DNA from 4 places in the Paenibacillus sp. GCM10027628 genome. Region 4 is predicted to be linked to each of the others. Evidence: riboswitches for the same ligand, from Rfam matches in the RefSeq annotation. Region 4 holds a riboswitch; each other region holds the start of a gene.
The links. A riboswitch is a leader RNA that binds a small molecule or an ion and turns the genes downstream of it on or off. The one in region 4 is predicted to bind cyclic di-AMP.

Region 1 (4,543 bases), on a different contig from region 4:
TCGGAGAGCCGCTTGCCCTCCAGATGTACCGGCCGTAAGTGCAGCAGCAGCGCCCTCATCTCGGATTGCGCCACAGAAGCCATCTCCTCAATGAGGTGGATTTGCCGCTGCGCTTTCTCGAAATCTTTGTCCAGCGTTCGCCCGACTGCCGTCGCTGTCATCGAAATCGCAAACAGCTGCTGGCTTACAGCATCGTGGAGTTCCCGCGCCAGGCGCTGTCGTTCCTCAATAACAGCCGAGAATTTCGCTTTTTCTGCGAGCTCGGCATTGTCGTTAGAAAGCCGTTGAAGGGAGGTTACTTGTTCCTCCCACCTTTTCATAATACGGCCAAGCTGTTCCCCCAGCCGCCCGATCTCGTCTTCACCGTTTTGAAAGCCGCTGCGGGTGAACGTTCCTTTTTCAAGTAAAATCATCGTCTCCATCAAAGGTTCCAGCCTACGCGTAATGCGATTGCTGCTCCAGAATCCGTGGATGGCTCCGATGCCGATAACAACGCCAATCACCATAAGTGAGAACGTTACGCCCTCCTGCCAGTTTCGAAAAGGCTCGATCATGCCACGTGAATTGAGAAAATAAATAATGACGCCAAAAACAATCAAGCTGAAGAGGATCGATTCGCCCATGCTGCGCCATATCATATTCGTTAATTTCCGTTTATAGCCGTCCAAAGCGCGATGACCCTCCTATAACACTTTGATATTGATATCTCCTACGATGTAAGACAGAACAAGTTTCACCCGATGATCACAATTGTCATAATTGGCGGACTGCCACATGAGCTTATTCAACACGCCGCTTTCTCGCTCGCTTGCAATTTGTATTTGACCAAGGGTCACAGAGGCTGTCACGGTAACACCGATATCATCCGGCACTTTTATGTCCACATCGCCGACAACGCCTTGTAGAATTACCGTCGTTTCCTTTTGCTCCAGGATGGCCAGGGACAGGTCGATATAAGTTTCCCCGAGAATGTACCATATACTGCTGTTGCGTAAAATCCAAGGCTCCCTGCCTAGACGGACGCTATCCACCAGCTTCTGCTTTTGGATGTACGAATCATCCCTATGCACCTGCTTGGAACGAATGAAGAACAAACCGAGCGAAATCAAGACAACGGATAAAACAATCGTGATATGATTGCCAAATAAAATAACGGCCCCCACGCCTATCAATACGTAGCCTTTGCGTTCCCTGCGCGAGCGGAGTCGATGAATGCCTAGCAGAATGAGGACAACCGCAAGAATGGGAAAAAAGCCAATCGTATGATCCAGAAGCAAAAAAAGACCGGCTCCAATCAGCACTAGCGCTGTATTCCGGTTACGGTTGTTTTTGGTTTCTTCTCCCATCGTTGCACCTCCTCTGGCTGCCGTTTATCTTTCATGATTCTTTTTAAGAAACCATTTATACTTCTTACACAAAATGAGCCCGTTTTGCATCTTTCCTAGCATACCATAAGAATGGACGACCTCCAAGAAGCAAATGCTTGCGCCGCAAGGCTTGAGCATCGAAATGAAGGTCGTTTGAACTGAGAAGTGCACCTGTTTGCTTCAGTTGCGAGTCACTGTAAAATCCGCAGAAAGAACTACTTCCTGCCGCGCTTGTTCACTTCGTCGCGCTCATTACCGCGGCGATGCTGCCAGTCATGCTGCAGCTTGCCGCGCAGTGCGTGCCATTCCTGCTGAAGGTTGCCGCCGGCCTCCTTCAGCGTATCCCGCGACAGGCGGCCCGCTTCGCGGAGCCCCTGCAGCGCTTCGCGGCCGAGCTCGCGGCCGGCGACTTCCAGCTCGCGCAGCGTGTCGCGAGCGCCCTGCTCGTGCGGCCCGCCCGGCGGCTGCACGCCGTCACTGTGCGGCGCGGCCCCGCCGCCGCGCGACGCTTCTGCTGCAAGCGAAGCACGCAGCAGCCGCAGCTCCTCCGCGAGCGCGAGGACTTCGTCCTGGCAGCTCGCGTATTGCGCGCGGTAGTGCTCGCACGCCGCTTCCTCGCGCAGCTTCTCTTGCAGCGCGAGCCGTGCGAGCTCCTCCTCGCCGGCACGCATCGCCAGCTCGGCCTGCTCGCTGCGCAGTTGCGCCATCTCGTCTGCGGTCACGCTTTGCCGGCGCAGCTCGAACGCCCGCTGCAGCGCATCCTGATAGCGCTCCTCCAAGACTGCTACCTTCGATGACGATGTGCCTGCAGCTCCGCCGTTGCGCTCATGCATATCCAAACGCTCTTCCGCTTCGTTCCAAGCAGCCTCCGCCATTTTCCCGATCCGATTCAACACTTTCATCTACCGCACCCCATGTTCCATTTATTTTAAAATCGTTGCCTTGCGAATGAGTAATTGCCGTTGACTCCACTCTCGCTGCCGACCTTTGCTTCCTTCATGCTACTATCGTAAACCAAAGCCAACGAGGTCAAAACGGACCCGCGACTGTTTTTCAACCTAGACCAAGGTCCAGTATCCACTCTGGGTTCCCACATTTTGGTCGTTGTTTCATTGAAGCCGATAGTGCTAAACTATTTGAAGCCGAGTCCGGCGCACAGACAAAGTGCCGGTACGGGGGACGATTTACTTGGGGTGAATATTTGCTGATTCTTGAAGCAGACTAGGGAGAACCTTCTTCCCGAACCCGTCAACTAACCTCGGAGGCTCATGAAGGAGGAATACCAATTGAATAGAGTAGCCAAAGGGCTAACGAGCCTTGCTGTGTTCGCCACAGTCTTGGTAGGAGGCTTTATTTCACCATTTTCGGCACATGCGGCTGAAATGGACGTGAAAGTTCAAGTTAACGATGATCTTATCCATTTTCCGGATGCACAGCCTTTTATCGATACGAATCACACAACGCAGGTCCCGATTCGCTTTGTAACCGAGAAACTTGGATATGCCCTTCAGTGGCAAAAAGAAGGAGACCAGATCAAGGTCACTTTGAATAATGAGAAACACACGATCACGTTGACTTCAGGACAAAAAGAAGCAAAAATTGATAATGCCTCTGTGGAGATGGAATCTCACGCTGAATACCAGGACGGCCGCGTATATGTGCCACTTCGCTTTATATCCGAAGCTTCCAGTATTCCTGTTCAGTGGGACTCCGGCAGTAAGCTTGCTATCTTGAGCAAAGACGGCAATCATCACGCTCCCGACTACGAACAGTTTGATGCGACTGCCTATTCAGCTGATCCTTCCGAAAACGGCGGTTTTGGCGCTGTGGACTATCTTGGTAATCCTCTAGCGCTTGGCACGGTTGCGGTTGATCCTAACGTAATCCCGCTCGGTTCCAAGCTTTATATCGAAGGCTATAGCTTTAACGGTCTGCCAGCTGGCGGAATGTATGCTTACGCCACGGATATAGGCGGTTCTGTAAAAGGGAATCATCTTGACATTTTCATTCCCGGTTCCAAGGAATCCTTGAAACAATTTGGCATTCAATCCATTAAGGTCTATCGGGTATCGAACTAAAGGTTCCATGCAAAAAAAGCTGAACGCTGGAGATTTCACTCTTCAACGCTCAGCTTTTTTTACTAGTTAATGTTTAAATCCTTTACAGAACAAAAACGTTAGGAATACCCTTTCTATGAAATTCTGGGCATGCTTAAAAAATGGAGACAAACGTACTGAAACGTTGCTCCCAAGGATCATGGGTCCAATTTTTTATATTTTTCATCTTTCCAGACGAGAAGATGGCGGATTGACAAAGACGACCTGGCTATTAGCCAGGTTTTTCTCATATGAACTTTTGAAACCTTCCCATATTTAACATTCTCCGCCTGCGTATAGGTTTCATTTGCAATCCAGAAACTAGCCTTTATCTGCACGATTTCTGGAGGTACGGAACCCATGCGCAAACCGGTATCCAAGTTTTTGACTTTCATTCAACTCGTTGTTCTCCTTCTATTTTCAACAGCAGCCATGCCTGTTCCCCAAAGCAAAGTTGTTTGGAATGTGGCAACGAACCAAAAACTTGTCGCTCTAACTTTTGATGACGGCCCGAATCCCGTCTACACCCCTCAAGTGCTTGACGTGCTTAAGCAGTACGATGCCAAAGCAACATTTTTCGTGCTGGGCAAACGTGTGCAGATGTACCCTCAAATTGCGATTCGCGAAGTGAACGAAGGCCATGAGATTGCCAACCATACGTATGACCATCATTTTCTCAAACACGTCAGCCCGGAAAAGCTGAAGGAAGAAATTGAACAGACGCAGGAGATCATTTTTGACATTACCGAACAAACGCCCCATGTGTTCCGTCCGCCTGGAGGTTTCTACAACCAATCGCTTTTGGAGCTGGCCAAGCAGGATCGTTTCACAGTGGTCATGTGGTCATGGTACCAAGACACCAAAGACTGGAAGAAGCCGGGAGTTCAAAAAATCGTCCAATCCGTCTTGAACAACATTCACAACGGCGACATCATTTTGTTCCATGATTTAGAGGGAGATTGTACGCAGACTGTGGAAGCCTTGAAAATCGTACTGCCTGAACTTAAGAAACTAGGCTATCAATTTCTGACCGTGACGGATTTGATTTCGAGGATGAACAAGTAACAGAATGACAGTGCT
Region 2 (4,543 bases), on a different contig from region 4:
TCAGTGGACGGTTCAGTATTTTGCTCAGTTCGGGTTCATTTTGAAAGGCCAAGAGCATTTTTCCGGAACTCGTACAATGGACAGGATTTCTGCCTCCTACGAAAGCCGCGGTATTTTCTTTTTTGGAGCCGCCTTCTTGATGAATGTACGCGACTTCGTTTTCTTCTAATACAGCGACTAGAAGCGTTTCCGAAGTTTCACGTGCGAGACGTTCAATAATGGGACTTGCCGCTTCCGATAAGTCCATATAGGTCATGACCATAACGTTGTAAAGCGATACGATTCGTTGGCCGAGCCTGTATTTATGTGTGACTGGATCTTGAAAAACAAATCCTTCGCTCAGTAATGTGGACAGCAGCCGACTGGTTGTACTTTTGCCGAGGCCCAATTCACTCGCCAGCTCGCTCAGCCTTTTTTCGGGTGTTTTCACGGTAAATAATTTTAACAAACGCAAGGCGTTTTTAACGGAAAAAAGGATTTGCGGGTTCGTATTCGGCACGAGTGGATAACCCTCTCTCAGGTGATTATTTTCATATTTTGGTGTTCCGTATACAGGAACAATTGTATTGTTGGAGTCGACAATTGCCTATTATTATACATACATAAGAGCTCTTATCCAATCAAGTTTCGGTAAAAAACAGAGAGACGGGAGAAGTGAATCATGGATAATAAAGAACCGTATGCAACATTAGTTTCGCTCCTTGAAGAAAATGCCGTCGTCGTCAAGAGGAACAACTACGATTACGTGGTCAAACCGATTCCCGATTCGGACGCCGAGGGGCAATTAGACCCGCGGGTGCACCGTGTCCAGCAACAACAGGCCGAAGCTATGGCATCTGCGGATAGGCCGATCTTCGATCCTTCCGATATACCGAACTTTGTAAAAACGATGAGGGCTGTATTTGGATGGAAGAACGACGACGTTACCCGGTCCGAAATTGCAACCGTTTATAAGACCATAGATGGAACGAACGGCCCGATTCCGCTGCGGATATATACGCCTGCTCGGGAAGGAAGAATGCCGGCGGTTGTGTTCTTTCATGGCGGAGGCTTTCTTGCGGGAACTGTCGGTGTGGTCGAGAATCCATGCAAAGCTTTGGCCGAAAAGGCGGGGGCCGTCGTGGTCTCAGTCGATTATCGGCTTGCGCCCGAGCATGCGTTTCCTGCCGGTCTTACGGATTGCTTTGAGTCCGTTCAATGGGTATACGAACATGCCGGGGAAATCGGTGTGAATCCGCAGCAAATCGCAGTATCCGGTGACAGTGCGGGCGGCAATTTGGCCACAGTTTGCGCCTTGATGGACCGAGACAAAGGAACGGGCATGATTCAATATCAGGCCCTTATCTACCCGACTGTGAATATGGTCGGCGTCGAAACGGAAGATTTCAAATGGAGCCTGGATGAATACGATATTCGCAATCACCATGAGCTTATTGTCGCGGGAGTTAAAGGGTTGGGTGGAATGGGCAATCTGATTCTCGATCTGTACTTGCAAAATAATGCGGAGCCGACGGACCCTTATGTCGCTCCATTATTGGCGGAACATTTAAGCGGTATGCCGGAAACGTTGATCGTAACGGCGGAATATGATTACTTAAGGCTGGAATGTGAATCTTACGCCCGTAAGCTCTCACGCTCTGGCGTCTCAACGAAGCTGATTCAGTACAACGGCATGGATCATGCGTTTCTGGATAAGACCGGGTTATATCCGCAGGCGGAAGATTGCGTGAATGAAATCGCCAAAGAAATGAAACGTATATTCTCATAAATCCATAAATATAAGAAGCGGCCACAACCCTGAGTAAATCGGGAAGTGACCGCTGTTTTTGTATTGTGATAAATCTATTAATTGCTAATGAATTCTTGCACCCATTCGTTATTGTAGAAGCTGACACCGATCTTCGTGTAGTTCGGGCTTAAAATGTTTTCTCGATGTCCAGTGCTGTTCATCCACGCCTGCATGACTTCTTGTGGCGTTTTTTGTCCCATGGCAATGTTTTCACCCGCGTAGCCGTACTGGATGCCATACGAGGTCATCATGTCAAATGGAGATCCGTAAGTTGGCGAAGTATGATCGAAGTAATGGTTGTTGTACATATCTTTGGCCTTATCCAGCGCCATAACAGATAAAGATTTGTCCATAGTTAGCGGGTTCAGCCCAGCCTTGGCGCGTTCCTGGTTCACTAAGGAAACCACTTGATCGGCGTAAGACGACTGACTGTTTACGTTGTTCGTAGGCGGTGTTCCATTAGAAGTATGGCCAGGAACGTTCAGAATCATGCCAGGCCAGATGATATTCGGGTTGGCAACTTGTGGATTCTGTGCGATTAAGGAGCTCAGCGAAATCCCCTGTTTTTGTGAAATAGTCCACATCGTATCTTGGCTTTTTACTGTATACGTGGCGGCGGAGGCTGCTGATGCTGCTCCAGAACCTGCGATTAACCCTAGTGTAAGTAGACCTGGTAGTACAATTTTCTTGAAATGCATGTGAAAAATCCTCCCTTTTTTATGGCCTGCGAGGTTAGCTGTCGGGTTCGGGTCAAAGAGTAATCACCCTGCCAATTTATTGGCTTCACCCCAAGGAATGGTTCCCCCGCGCTTCTCAAGAAGAAGCTTCGGCCGATTATTGGTTGCTCAGATAAGCGGCAGGACCTACTGCCCTTCTGAGGTGAGTTCTATTCTAACATAAGAATTAGACCGGTTCGTCCCTCAATTATTTCCATACTGAAGGATCCGTTGAAAATAAAGGACAAGACGGATTTTAAACTAATCTGCCGATACGGTGCTTCTCGGAGGATATTCTTCTGATCGAATCTGGAATGATGTTATTCAGCGTTACAAACGTAAAAGTAAAATGAAACCGAATGAATAGCGATGTTTTCCATCGTTATTGATTTGAACTGGGCAGATGCGATACCTACTTTCCTCCTAAGAACCTGACGGTTTTTCCTGGGGAATCATCTTTTGAAACGATAAACTTTCCAGCAAAAGCAGGAATTTACATGCCAATCCATAATATATCTACAAATATAACCATTATTCGACAGGGAGTGTACGATCATGATGCATCCGCATACGGAGCTGCGTTACATCGATGACAAGATCGGTTTCGGGGTTTTCGCGACACAGTTCATACCCAAAGGCACATTAACATGGGCTTTGGATGATTTGGATCAGATATTGGAGCCGGAGGTTGTTGAGTCGCTCGATCAGGATCGAAAAAAGCTGGTTCTGAAATATTCTTACCGGAATCAGGACGGGAAATATATCCTTTGCTGGGACAATGGCCGATACGTCAATCACAGTTTCCATGCGAATTGTATTGGGACTGCTTACGAAGTCGAGATTGCCATCCGAGATATATTTCCCGGAGAACAGCTGACGGATGATTACGGGTCGCTGAACGTGGACGAACCGTTCGAATGCTTCCGGGAGGAAGGGACTGATCGAACGAGAGTCAATCCGGGCGACTTGCTTGAATATGCAGATGTCTGGGATGCTCAGGCATTGGAGGCTTTTCGCTATTATCAACAAGTGGAGCAGCCGCTTGCCCACCTGATTCGGCCGGAATTCAGGGAAAAGGTGAGAATCGCAGCGCAGGAACATATTCTGGTTGATTCCATCCGTAACATTTATTTCGACCGCGCATCCAGTAAAGCGGCTAGATGAGGCGCTTTCTTAAGTAAGGCTTGAAAAAATTCTTGCTGCAAGGTAACGAAAACGACCGGAGTCAGCGTACAAATCGTAGCGGTGCGGGGAATATTGTGAAGCAAAGCCATTTCCCCGAAAAAATCACCGTCAGACAGTTGGGCTACCCGATGATTGTCGCCGCTACGATCTTTTTTCAAAACCTCAACTTTACCGCGCACGATGATATAGAATTTATCGCCCAAATCTCCCTCATGAATAATTGTCCGCTCTTTAGCATAGGATTCGGTTGCAAAAAAATGAGAAATCTCCTCTAAAAACGAAAGATCCATATCGGAGAAAATCGGAAATAACTGAAGCCGTTCGGCACTAACTTCGACATGGAACCCGTCTTCACTGATCTCAAAACCGGTTTGTTTTTGCCAAGATTGCTTATAACGCCCTTCCGGGCGCTTCAGCAATTGTTTGTGTGTGCCTTGTTCCGCAATTTGACCCTGATGAAGAACATAGATGCAATCCGCATGTTCGGCCGAAGCGAGCCGGTGAGTAACGGAGATGACAGTCCGCGCGGCTGAAATGCGTTGTAAAGTTTGGTTAATCGCCGCTTCTGTAGCCGGATCTAGTGCAGAAGTCGCTTCATCGAGTATAAGTATGGCCGGATTGCGTATGATGGCACGGGCGATCGCAACTCGCTGTCGTTGCCCCCCTGAAAGTCGCCCCCCTCGCTCGCCGACGTCCGTCTCGTATCCATCCGGAAGCGTCATGATGAAATCATGTATTTCAGCCAAACGTGCAGCTTGAGTGACTTCTTCGTCGCTTGCCCCGGGTTTGCCAAGACGAATGTTTTCCTTAATGGAAGCTCGGAAAAGAAGACTTTCCTGAAAGACAATGCCGA
Region 3 (4,543 bases), on a different contig from region 4:
CGTCGTCTGAAGTGCAGAAGGCTCTGCAGACGGACTTGTCCCTGCGGGCATACTGCCGACCGTTCCACAACCGGACAACGTCATCATGCTAAGCACAACGAACAGGATAGAGCGTCCTGTTCGTTTTTTCATTTGTGCTTGCGCCAATCGAGATTGCTCTTGCTAAGCAGATGTCCAAAATCGTTCTCCAGCCGTTTCTCTTCCGCTTTACGCGCGGCCTCCGCCTGCTCCCTGGCAGCTTCCTTGCGCGCTTGCTCTTCGGCTTTCATCGCATCGGATTGCGATTTGAGCTTGCTTAAAACTTCCGGGCTAAGCAGATCCTTAAGTGTTGCCGGTTTATCTTGAGATGTGGCATCCGGAGCTGCAGCCGACCATTTTTTCTTGGCCATTACTAATCACCTCGGTTTCTCCCCACATTATTCAAGAGCCCATAGGAAAAGTCAACCCGGTTATGCCTACTCATGCAAATGATAAGGAACTGTCGCCACGACAATATCTTTATCCGATTGCAATTTCGAGCGGATTCGCGACGCAGACTGGTTATGAAGCAGACGGTGCCACCACTTTTTAGGAATAAATTGCGGCAAAATCACCATAATCGATTGTTTTTCGGATACGTGCGTATCAATTCTTTCGATAAACTCGGCCAACGGTTTCACGATGGTTCGATAACGGGATTTGAATACGACCAAGCGAACGCCAGGATCCCATTTATTCCATTTTTCTTCCATCGCTTCTTCCTCTTCCTCCGAGAAAGATACGTAGAAGGCGATAACATTGGGCGATAACGACTTCGCATAGTTAAGCGACTGGGCCACAACGCGGTGAATTCCCGCGACGGGAACAATAATCAGCGATTCTTTGGTACATACGCGATCATGCGCAATATCAATCCGCAGTTGTTTGGCAACATCATCGTAGTGAGCGCTTATTTTCGTTATTAACCAAAGCAGCAATGGCGTCACAACGATAACGATCCAAGCGCCTTCCACAAATTTTGTAAAACAGAAAATCAGAAGTACGGCGAAGGAAACCAAAGCGCCTAACCCATTAATGAGCAATTTACGCCACCAGCCCGCGTTCCGCTCTCTAATCCATTTGCGAACCAAGCCGCTTTGCGCCAGTGTAAAAGACAAGAATACACCGATAGCATACAACGGAATGAGTCCGTCCGTTTTACCTTTGAAGACGATAAGCAGAATGCTGGCCAGCACCCCGAGCGTAATGATACCGTAGTTGAATGAAAGCCGATCTCCACGGAAAGAAAACATGCGCGGGAAGTTTTTATCTTGAGCCATAATTGAGGCCAAGATGGGGAACCCGTTAAAGCTCGTATTCGCAGCTAATGTCAAGATGAGCATCGTCGCGATCTGTGTTGCATAGTACATCGTCCCGCGGCCAAACGCTTGCTCGGTCACCATCGACAACACGGAGGTATGCCCGTTCGGATCAGGAGCGATCCCATAAGCTAGACTGAGCATGGTCACCCCGCCGAAAACAATAGCCAAAAGCGTTCCCAATGAGGCCAGCGTTCTCTTGGCATTTTTGACGGAAGGCGTACGGAAATGCGGTACCGCATCCGAAATCGCTTCGATTCCCGTTACAGCGGAGCAGCCCGATGAGAATGCTTTTAGGAGAACAAACAAGGTTAAACCATGCGTCACCGAACTCGGGACTAGATGGATAGGCTGTGTATGTTCGTGTCCTGTTACCATATCGAAGATCCCTTTTCCAACTAGAAGCAGCACGCAAAGAATGAAAAAATAAGTAGGAATTGCGAAAACCGTGCCTGATTCTGATGTGCCGCGCAAATTCAGCCATACCATGAGCCACACCAGGAGCAACGCCATTGGGACTATGTAAGGCACTGTTACCGGGAAAGCCGACGTTATCGCCTGTACCCCCGCTGAAATCGAAACCGCAACGGTAAGCGTATAGTCGATTAGGAGAGAAACCCCCGTCAACCGCCCCCACATCATCCCCAAATTCTCTTTGGAAACCATGTAAGCTCCGCCGCCCTGCGGATAGGCCTCAATGACCTGACGGTAACTAATGACCAGAATTGCGATGAGAGCGATGATAGAGATTGCGATCGGCAAGGAAAAAGCAAAGGCTGCAACCCCCACGGTCGCAAGCTCCAGCAGAATTTGTTCGGTCCCATAAGCAACCGAAGAGAGCGCATCCGAAGACAGGATGGGCAGCGCCTTCCAAACTTGCATTTTCTCGGATTCGATCTCGCTGGACTTGAGCGGTTTGCCGAAAACAATTTTTTTGATTGAATCGCTAGTCATTCTGTGTAAGCCCCCAATAAAATCTAATAGTCTGATGTTACATTGCCCTTAAGTACGCAAAAAAACACAAGGATAGCCCTTGTGTTTACACGCGTTCTCCTTCTCACGACCGCTTACGAGGTTAGCTGCCGGGTTCGGGCCGCGAGAAATATGCCCTAATCGGTGCAGATGCATGCACCTTTATTCACCCCATGAAACCTTCGGTTCCCCCGCTTTTCTAAGTAGAAAATTCAGCGAAATATTCAAATGTGATGTACGAAATGAATACTACTCTCTTATCGCAACATAGTAAAGGAGGGAATAAAGTTAAAAAGGCATGCCGCGCCATCACATTCATCCAATAATTCGCTTACAACCGTGTGATTCGTTGATTTACTTCGATTATCTGATGCTTTCGTTTATCTTTCTCGATTTTTTTGTCCTTAACCTGAGACGTGATGATTTCTTGTCGTAACTTTGTGTTTAAAAATCATCTTTTTCCATACAAGCGGCAGCCCGCCGATGAGGAACAGATAACGGGCATCGATCACTTTTTTGAGCAGTGCTGCGAATTTGCCCTTGACCTTCTTCACTTTCAACAAGCCGACCGCTTCCCCTCTTCCGAGCGAGGCGACTGTCCCTTTGTAATCAAATGCAAATGGCTTAAGAGGCTTGTTACGAACGGCTGCAATAAGGTTTCTCGCGGCATTGTAGCCTTGCTGCACGGCAATCTGGGCATTAGCCGGATATGGAGAGCCGTCCGGGCCCGTGACGATGGAACAATCGCCTGTGATGAACACATCGGGATATTGAAGCGAACGCAAATGTGCGTCCACCTTCACTCTCCCACGCTGTACGTCAAAACCCGCTTTCTCCAAAAGCGAATTGCCGCGTATGCCGCCCGACCAAATGACCGTCGCTGAACGTATGAACTCTCCGTTGCCTAGAATGACACCCTCCGGTGTACATTCCTTAATCGGGGTCGCTAATTTGTACTGCACACCTTTTCTACGCATCACGTCCATTCCATATTCGACGAGATCGCTTGGTAAGCCTGGAGGCAGCGCCGATGGGGACGCTTCGACATTGAAGATTTTCACACTCGCCGGGTCGACGTCGTAGGTTCTGCTCAACACGGGAATGTGGTCCGCCAGCTCGCCGACAAACTCCGTGCCAGTGAAGCCAGCGCCTCCGACCACGAACGTCAAATAATCCTGGCGATGCGGCTGCATCTTATATTTCGCAAACATATATTCGATGTGCTGGCGGATGAACCGCACGCTATTAATGCTCTTGATCGACATTGCATATTCTTTCAGACCCGGAATGCCGAACGTCTCGGTCTCGCTTCCCAGCCCGACAACCAAGTAATCGTAGGAGAGGATTTCGTCACCGAGCACTACCTTCTTCTCATCAGGCAAAATCTGTTCCACAGTCGATTTCACGAAACGCACTTTGTGCTCGTCGATCAGTTCTGAAATCTCAACGCGGGCGTTGTCATGATGGTCAGTACCCGCCGCCGGCATATGCAGATGCGTGGTGATGTAGTGATAATCATGCTTGTTAACGAGCGTCACATCCAGTTCGTCGAATCTGATCTTCTTCTGAAGCCTGATCGTTGTGACAAGTCCACCGTAACCTGCGCCTAAAATGACTACTTTCGGTTTGCTCATGAGATCCTCTCCTCCGATTTTCTCTCTTTAAAGTTTGTGAAATAAATCACTTACATCTTTATCATATTCTTGTTTTCACAAAAAAACACGATAAATATGACGAATTTATGTCCAAATGCTAATCTCCGCTTTGTCACACAGCCTGCGTATGCGGAAGCAGTTCATGCCTGTCACTCCAAGTTCCTCCAGCAGACCGTAGTTCGCCCAAGCGCCTACTACCGCCCCGATGCCTGGAACGAGCTGCAGCATTTTCCGGAAATCGATCGTATCGCGGTATTCCTGCTGAAGCTGCTGCCAATCGACCTGATCCATGTAGGACGCAGCCGGCGGAAAGGCGCTTGCAACTTTGTTCCAATTGCGAATCGTCTCCAAGAGCTCCGGCTTCTTGTTCGCACTGGAGAAGGCAAGCTGAAAAACATACAGAATAAACAGCCGCTCGCGGTAATCCTTTGTGGAATAGCCGTAAGCGTGCGCCAATTCAAACAGAAATTTCATTTTGATGCCGATCAAAATCGGAAAGTCCGCCAAGCCGAGCAAAATACCGCCTGCTCCGGTACCCGCCCCTTCGGCAGCCGCGATTTTTTTATAGAGAGACAGCAG
Region 4 (4,543 bases):
AGTTCCCATTTGATGCTCAATACGGAGCAGGAACATACGGTCGGGATGGCGCAGCAAGGTACGGATCGGGCTGGATGCGAGCAGCGGAACGAGCAGTACAAGGACGATCCAAATATAAGGATAATTTGTCGGAAGACGCTGCAATATTTTTGCATAATAATAGGAAGAAATAATGACAAGAAACAACACGAAACCTAGGAAGTTACTGCGCGCTGCATATTGCCAGTACCCCATCGATTCCTTTACATAACGTTCAAAGCGTTGCTGCCACAGGATCTGGGTATTCACTTCCATGTTTTTCATAAAGATTCACCCTGCACGAGTTGATAAAAAATGTCGTCTAGTGACGCGTGCTGGAGACCGGTTTGCACGCGCAATTCGCCTAAATCTCCTTGAGCTACCATGTGACCTTTGTGCAGGACGACATAATTGTCGCAATATTTTTCGATGGTTGACAAAATATGCGATGAAATGAGGAAACTGGCGCCTTTTCGCTTCATTTTGACCATCAGCTCCAGTAAGGAACGTATGGCTAGCGGGTCTAGCCCAAGAAACGGTTCGTCGATGATATATAAGGAAGGTTCGATTAGGAAAGCGTTCATAATCATGACCTTCTGCTTCATACCTTTAGATAGGTGGCTGGCGAAACTGTTCAGCTTGTCCTTCATTTGAAACTCTTCCAACAGCGCAGCAGATCTCGACAAATAAGCATCTTTCGACAGTCCGTAAGCCATCGCTGTCAATTCCAAATGCTCACGTATCGTGAGTTCTTCATACAGTTCGGGGCTTTCGGGAACATAGGCGTAAGCTGCGCGATAGGGTATAGGGGCATCAGTCAAAGTTTGGCCATTGATACGGATGTTCCCTTTTTGAGGTTTAAGAAGGCCGAGAATGTTCTTAATGGTCGTACTTTTACCTGCGCCGTTCAGACCTATCAGCCCCATCATTTCTCCTTGCCGAATGGAAAAGGAGAGCTCATGCAGGACCGGTTTGCCCGGCAAATATCCCCCATAAAGAGAGTCAACTTGTAAAATTGGGGTCATCTCATCGCCTCCCTATTTAGCAAATTATTGGTATTTATGAGTCATTTTTATCCAATCTTATTATAAACAAATTCACAAATTTAGCCTAATTTAGGCGTGTGATTGATGAAAATCATCGTATTCGTGTGTTATAATGAGAAAAACGTACCAATAACCCATATTTGCTCAGTAAAATGTCCACAATTCCTGAATTCCGTCCTTTTTATCGATAATCGATAACTTTACAGCAGAAGATTTACAGCGTAATATACTTTTCATAATAACTTAATAACCAATTTGCCATTTTTCCATTCGCTGAGTTCCATTATGGGAACGGGGGAACCGCTGTAAGCCATCGGACACGTAATCCGTGACGGGGTGAACAGAATGATTATCAGGGGTGAATCCTGGTGCTTGCTTCGCAAACATCGGGTAGGGCGACTCTCACGTCCGAATCCGTCAGCTAACCTCGTAAGCGTACAAGAGGGGTAACGATTGTCGTGCTATTTGTATTTCACATGCAAACTAAGCCACGGGAAGAGTCCTCTTCCTGCTGGCTTTTTCATATTTCTGAGGATATTTACAGCCAGGAGCTCATAGGATGATGAATAGCAAAGGGGGTGGGACTACCAGGGGAGTCGGCATAGACCGCACTGCTACTGGGTAAACTCCGCTGCACAAGTTGGAGGGAAACATGTTAAGTTACTACAAAAAAACTTAGTCGCGTCAAATCTGATCATGCGTAACACTCGACGGCGGGGCTTTGAAGGAGGACCGAAGAAGTGGGCAGTATCTCATTAACAGAGACCCATGTAAAACGATCATCCAGCATGTCCTTCGCATTGCGATGGAAGCATGAAAACTTGCGTTTGATTTTAAGCTTAGCTATGATCTCAATCGCGATGACTTTCATGTTTTTGGTGTTGTTGTACGGTACGGCTACCAAGAGCGTATCCGTGGTTGTGAATGGACAAGAAACCGTTGTGCATACGAAGCAATGGGTCCTGCAACGCCTACTGGATGAACAAGCCATTAAGATTGGTGAGCACGATGAAATTTCCGCAGCCCTTACAAGCACAATCAAAGGCGGCGAGAAAATCGTCATCGCTCACGCTTCACCAATTCAACTGACTGCTGATGGAAAGACCACCACTGTTTACACAACTGCAAGAACGGTAGAAAGTGCATTGCAAGATTTACATATTGCACTTGGGGAGCTCGATAAAGTAACTCCCGGACCGATAGCCTCTCTATCTGCCGGCGATGAAATCAAAATCGTCCGTGTGAAGAAAGAGACGGAAGAAGTAACGGAGCCGATCGCGTTCGACACAGAAAAGAAGAACGATGCATCGCTGCTTAAAGGAAAGGAGCAAACCGTCCAAGAAGGTAAAGAGGGCGTACTCCTGAAAAAGAAAGAAAAGACTTACGAAGACGGTAAATTAGTCTCGGAAGCAGTTGTGGATCAACAGGTTCAAACGGAACGTGTAAATAAAGTTGTTGCTGTGGGCACGAAAAACGCAGTTGTCGTTTTGTCGGCTTCATCCCCAAGCGTGGATGAAATTTCCAAGAACGGCGTGAAGTTTGGATATAAACAAATCCTGAAAAATGTGAAGCTGACCGCTTACTCAGCAGGAGCGGAATCGACAGGTAAAGCCGAAGGGGCCCCCGGGTTTGGTAAAACATTCACCGGAACAACCGTTACAGAAGGCAGAACCATTGCCGTCGATCCGAAGGTCATTCCATTGGGATGGTGGGTTTACATTGAGGGCATCGGCTTCCGCCGTGCCGAAGATACAGGCAGCGGTGTAAAGGGCCAGATGATTGATGTTTACTATGAAGATGAAAGCTATGCCAATAGATTTGGTACGAAGCAAGGCTATACGGTCTATGTGGTTGGACCTAAGAAGCCAACGGAGAATTAACGAGTAAACGGCTGTTTAGGCGGGTAGAATGAATCTATAAGCCTTCAGCTTGGGCGAAAGAAGAGGGGATCCCTCTTCTTTTTCTGCGTTGATCCATACCAATCAAGCGTAAGGCCGTGGATGTCGAAACCGAAGGTTCTTTCGTACAGGGAAAGGGATCATTGATGATTAAAGAAGTTATCGTCGTAGAAGGCAAGGACGATACGGCAGCGATTCGCCGAGCTGTCGAGGCGGATACGATCGAAACAGGCGGGTCCGCGATCGGACAAGCCGTGTTGAAGCGGATTGCGCTTGCGCAGCAGCGCAGGGGCGTTATTATTTTTACGGATCCCGATCACGCAGGTGAGCGGATCCGGAAGATTGTGGCAGCCAAGGTACCCGGCTGCAAGCATGCTTTTATTACGCAGGAGCAGGCTGCGTATAAGGGCGATATCGGCGTCGAGAACGCGACGCCCGAGACGATTCGGCAGGCGCTGGCAAGCCTGCGTACAGAGTACGACGGCGCCGTCTCCATGCTGACGATGGAAGATTTAATGGCGGCGGGGCTCATTGTCCATCCCGAGGCGGCTTCTCGCAGGCTTGAGGTAGGCAAGGCGCTCGGTATCGGCTATTGCAACGGCAAGCAATTTTATAAACGCTGCGCGATGTTTCAAATCACGCGTGAGGAGTTTGAAGCGGCGTTAGAGTGTTTGAAGTAATGCGTTTGCGTCAAAGCAACATACATAATGAGAAGTAGTGGGAAGCGGCTCGAGAGTGACTTTAGCATGGAAAAACCGTGTTAAATCCAATCAGTTGGGCATCCTTAGCGTCATCCGGCGACTTTAGCGCGGAAAAACCGTCTTAAAGTGGTGGAGTTGCCGATTCGAGGCCGGTTAACGCTGAAAAACCGTGTTAAACCCCATCAGCTGAGCATCCACAGCGTCATCCGGCGACTTTAGCGCGGAAAAACCGTCTTAAAGTGACGGAATTACGGATTCGAGTCCGGTTAAGACGGAAAAACCGTGTTAAATCCAATCAGTTGGGCATCCTCAACGTCATCCAGTAACTTTAGCGCTGAAAAACCGTCATAAGGCGACGGAATTGCCGATTCGAGGCCGGTTAAGGCTGAAAAACCGTGTTAAACTATACGGAGGCACGGCTCGGAAGTGAATGAAGAACCTAATTATAAAAAGAGGGCTATACGATGCATACATCTAATCGCGTGACATCCGATGATGTCGCAACACCGAGTAAGACGAAGGAGATTCTGAAGCGGCACGACCTTGTGTTGAAAAAAAGTCTCGGTCAGAACTTTCTGATTGACCACAATATTTTAAATAAGATCGTGTCCGCCGCCGAGCTCGGCCCGGACAAGGGCGCGCTGGAGATCGGCCCCGGCATCGGGGCGCTTACCCAGCAGCTCGCCAAGCTGGCCGGACGCGTCCTGGCCATCGAGATCGACCAGCGTCTGCTGCCCATTCTGGGCGAGACGCTGGAGCCTTACCCCCATGCGACCGTCGTGCATGGGGATGTGTTAAAGCTGGACCTGCCGGAGCTGTTCCGGCAGCATTTTGCGGGCGTGGATGGCGTCAGCGTTGTCGCCAACCTGCCCTACTACAT

Region 1: linked by a shared signal. The riboswitch ahead of ACFQZT_RS18400 (stalk domain-containing protein) and the one ahead of ACFQZT_RS16645 (resuscitation-promoting factor) in region 4 are both predicted to bind cyclic di-AMP.
Region 2: linked by a shared signal. The riboswitch ahead of ACFQZT_RS27075 (CAP domain-containing protein) and the one ahead of ACFQZT_RS16645 (resuscitation-promoting factor) in region 4 are both predicted to bind cyclic di-AMP.
Region 3: linked by a shared signal. The riboswitch ahead of ACFQZT_RS16400 (APC family permease) and the one ahead of ACFQZT_RS16645 (resuscitation-promoting factor) in region 4 are both predicted to bind cyclic di-AMP.

The regions. Positions count from the first base shown of each region.
Region 1 covers NZ_JBHTHA010000025.1:16,750-21,292, reverse strand. Annotated here, with positions in the region: gene ACFQZT_RS18415 (sensor histidine kinase) at 1-668, opposite strand, end outside; gene liaF (cell wall-active antibiotics response protein LiaF) at 684-1,346, opposite strand; gene ACFQZT_RS18405 (PspA/IM30 family protein) at 1,583-2,269, opposite strand; cyclic di-AMP (ydaO/yuaA leader) riboswitch at 2,498-2,649, shown strand; gene ACFQZT_RS18400 (stalk domain-containing protein) at 2,654-3,445, shown strand; gene ACFQZT_RS18395 (polysaccharide deacetylase family protein) at 3,824-4,528, shown strand; gene ACFQZT_RS18390 (hypothetical protein) at 4,533-4,543, shown strand, end outside.
Region 2 covers NZ_JBHTHA010000043.1:49,899-54,441, forward strand. Annotated here, with positions in the region: gene ACFQZT_RS27065 (IclR family transcriptional regulator) at 1-499, opposite strand, end outside; gene ACFQZT_RS27070 (alpha/beta hydrolase) at 662-1,768, shown strand; gene ACFQZT_RS27075 (CAP domain-containing protein) at 1,846-2,487, opposite strand; cyclic di-AMP (ydaO/yuaA leader) riboswitch at 2,496-2,631, opposite strand; gene ACFQZT_RS27080 (SET domain-containing protein) at 3,061-3,669, shown strand; gene ACFQZT_RS27085 (ATP-binding cassette domain-containing protein) at 3,633-4,543, opposite strand, start outside.
Region 3 covers NZ_JBHTHA010000017.1:176,864-181,406, forward strand. Annotated here, with positions in the region: gene ACFQZT_RS16390 (polysaccharide deacetylase family protein) at 1-132, opposite strand, end outside; gene ACFQZT_RS16395 (YqkE family protein) at 129-389, opposite strand; gene ACFQZT_RS16400 (APC family permease) at 456-2,291, opposite strand; cyclic di-AMP (ydaO/yuaA leader) riboswitch at 2,387-2,537, opposite strand; gene ACFQZT_RS16405 (NAD(P)/FAD-dependent oxidoreductase) at 2,714-3,943, opposite strand; gene ACFQZT_RS16410 (EcsC family protein) at 4,049-4,543, opposite strand, start outside.
Region 4 covers NZ_JBHTHA010000018.1:12,380-16,922, forward strand. Annotated here, with positions in the region: gene ACFQZT_RS16635 (ABC transporter permease) at 1-303, opposite strand, end outside; gene ACFQZT_RS16640 (ABC transporter ATP-binding protein) at 300-1,043, opposite strand; cyclic di-AMP (ydaO/yuaA leader) riboswitch at 1,326-1,515, shown strand; gene ACFQZT_RS16645 (resuscitation-promoting factor) at 1,805-2,944, shown strand; gene rnmV (ribonuclease M5) at 3,109-3,642, shown strand; gene rsmA (16S rRNA (adenine(1518)-N(6)/adenine(1519)-N(6))-dimethyltransferase RsmA) at 4,128-4,543, shown strand, end outside.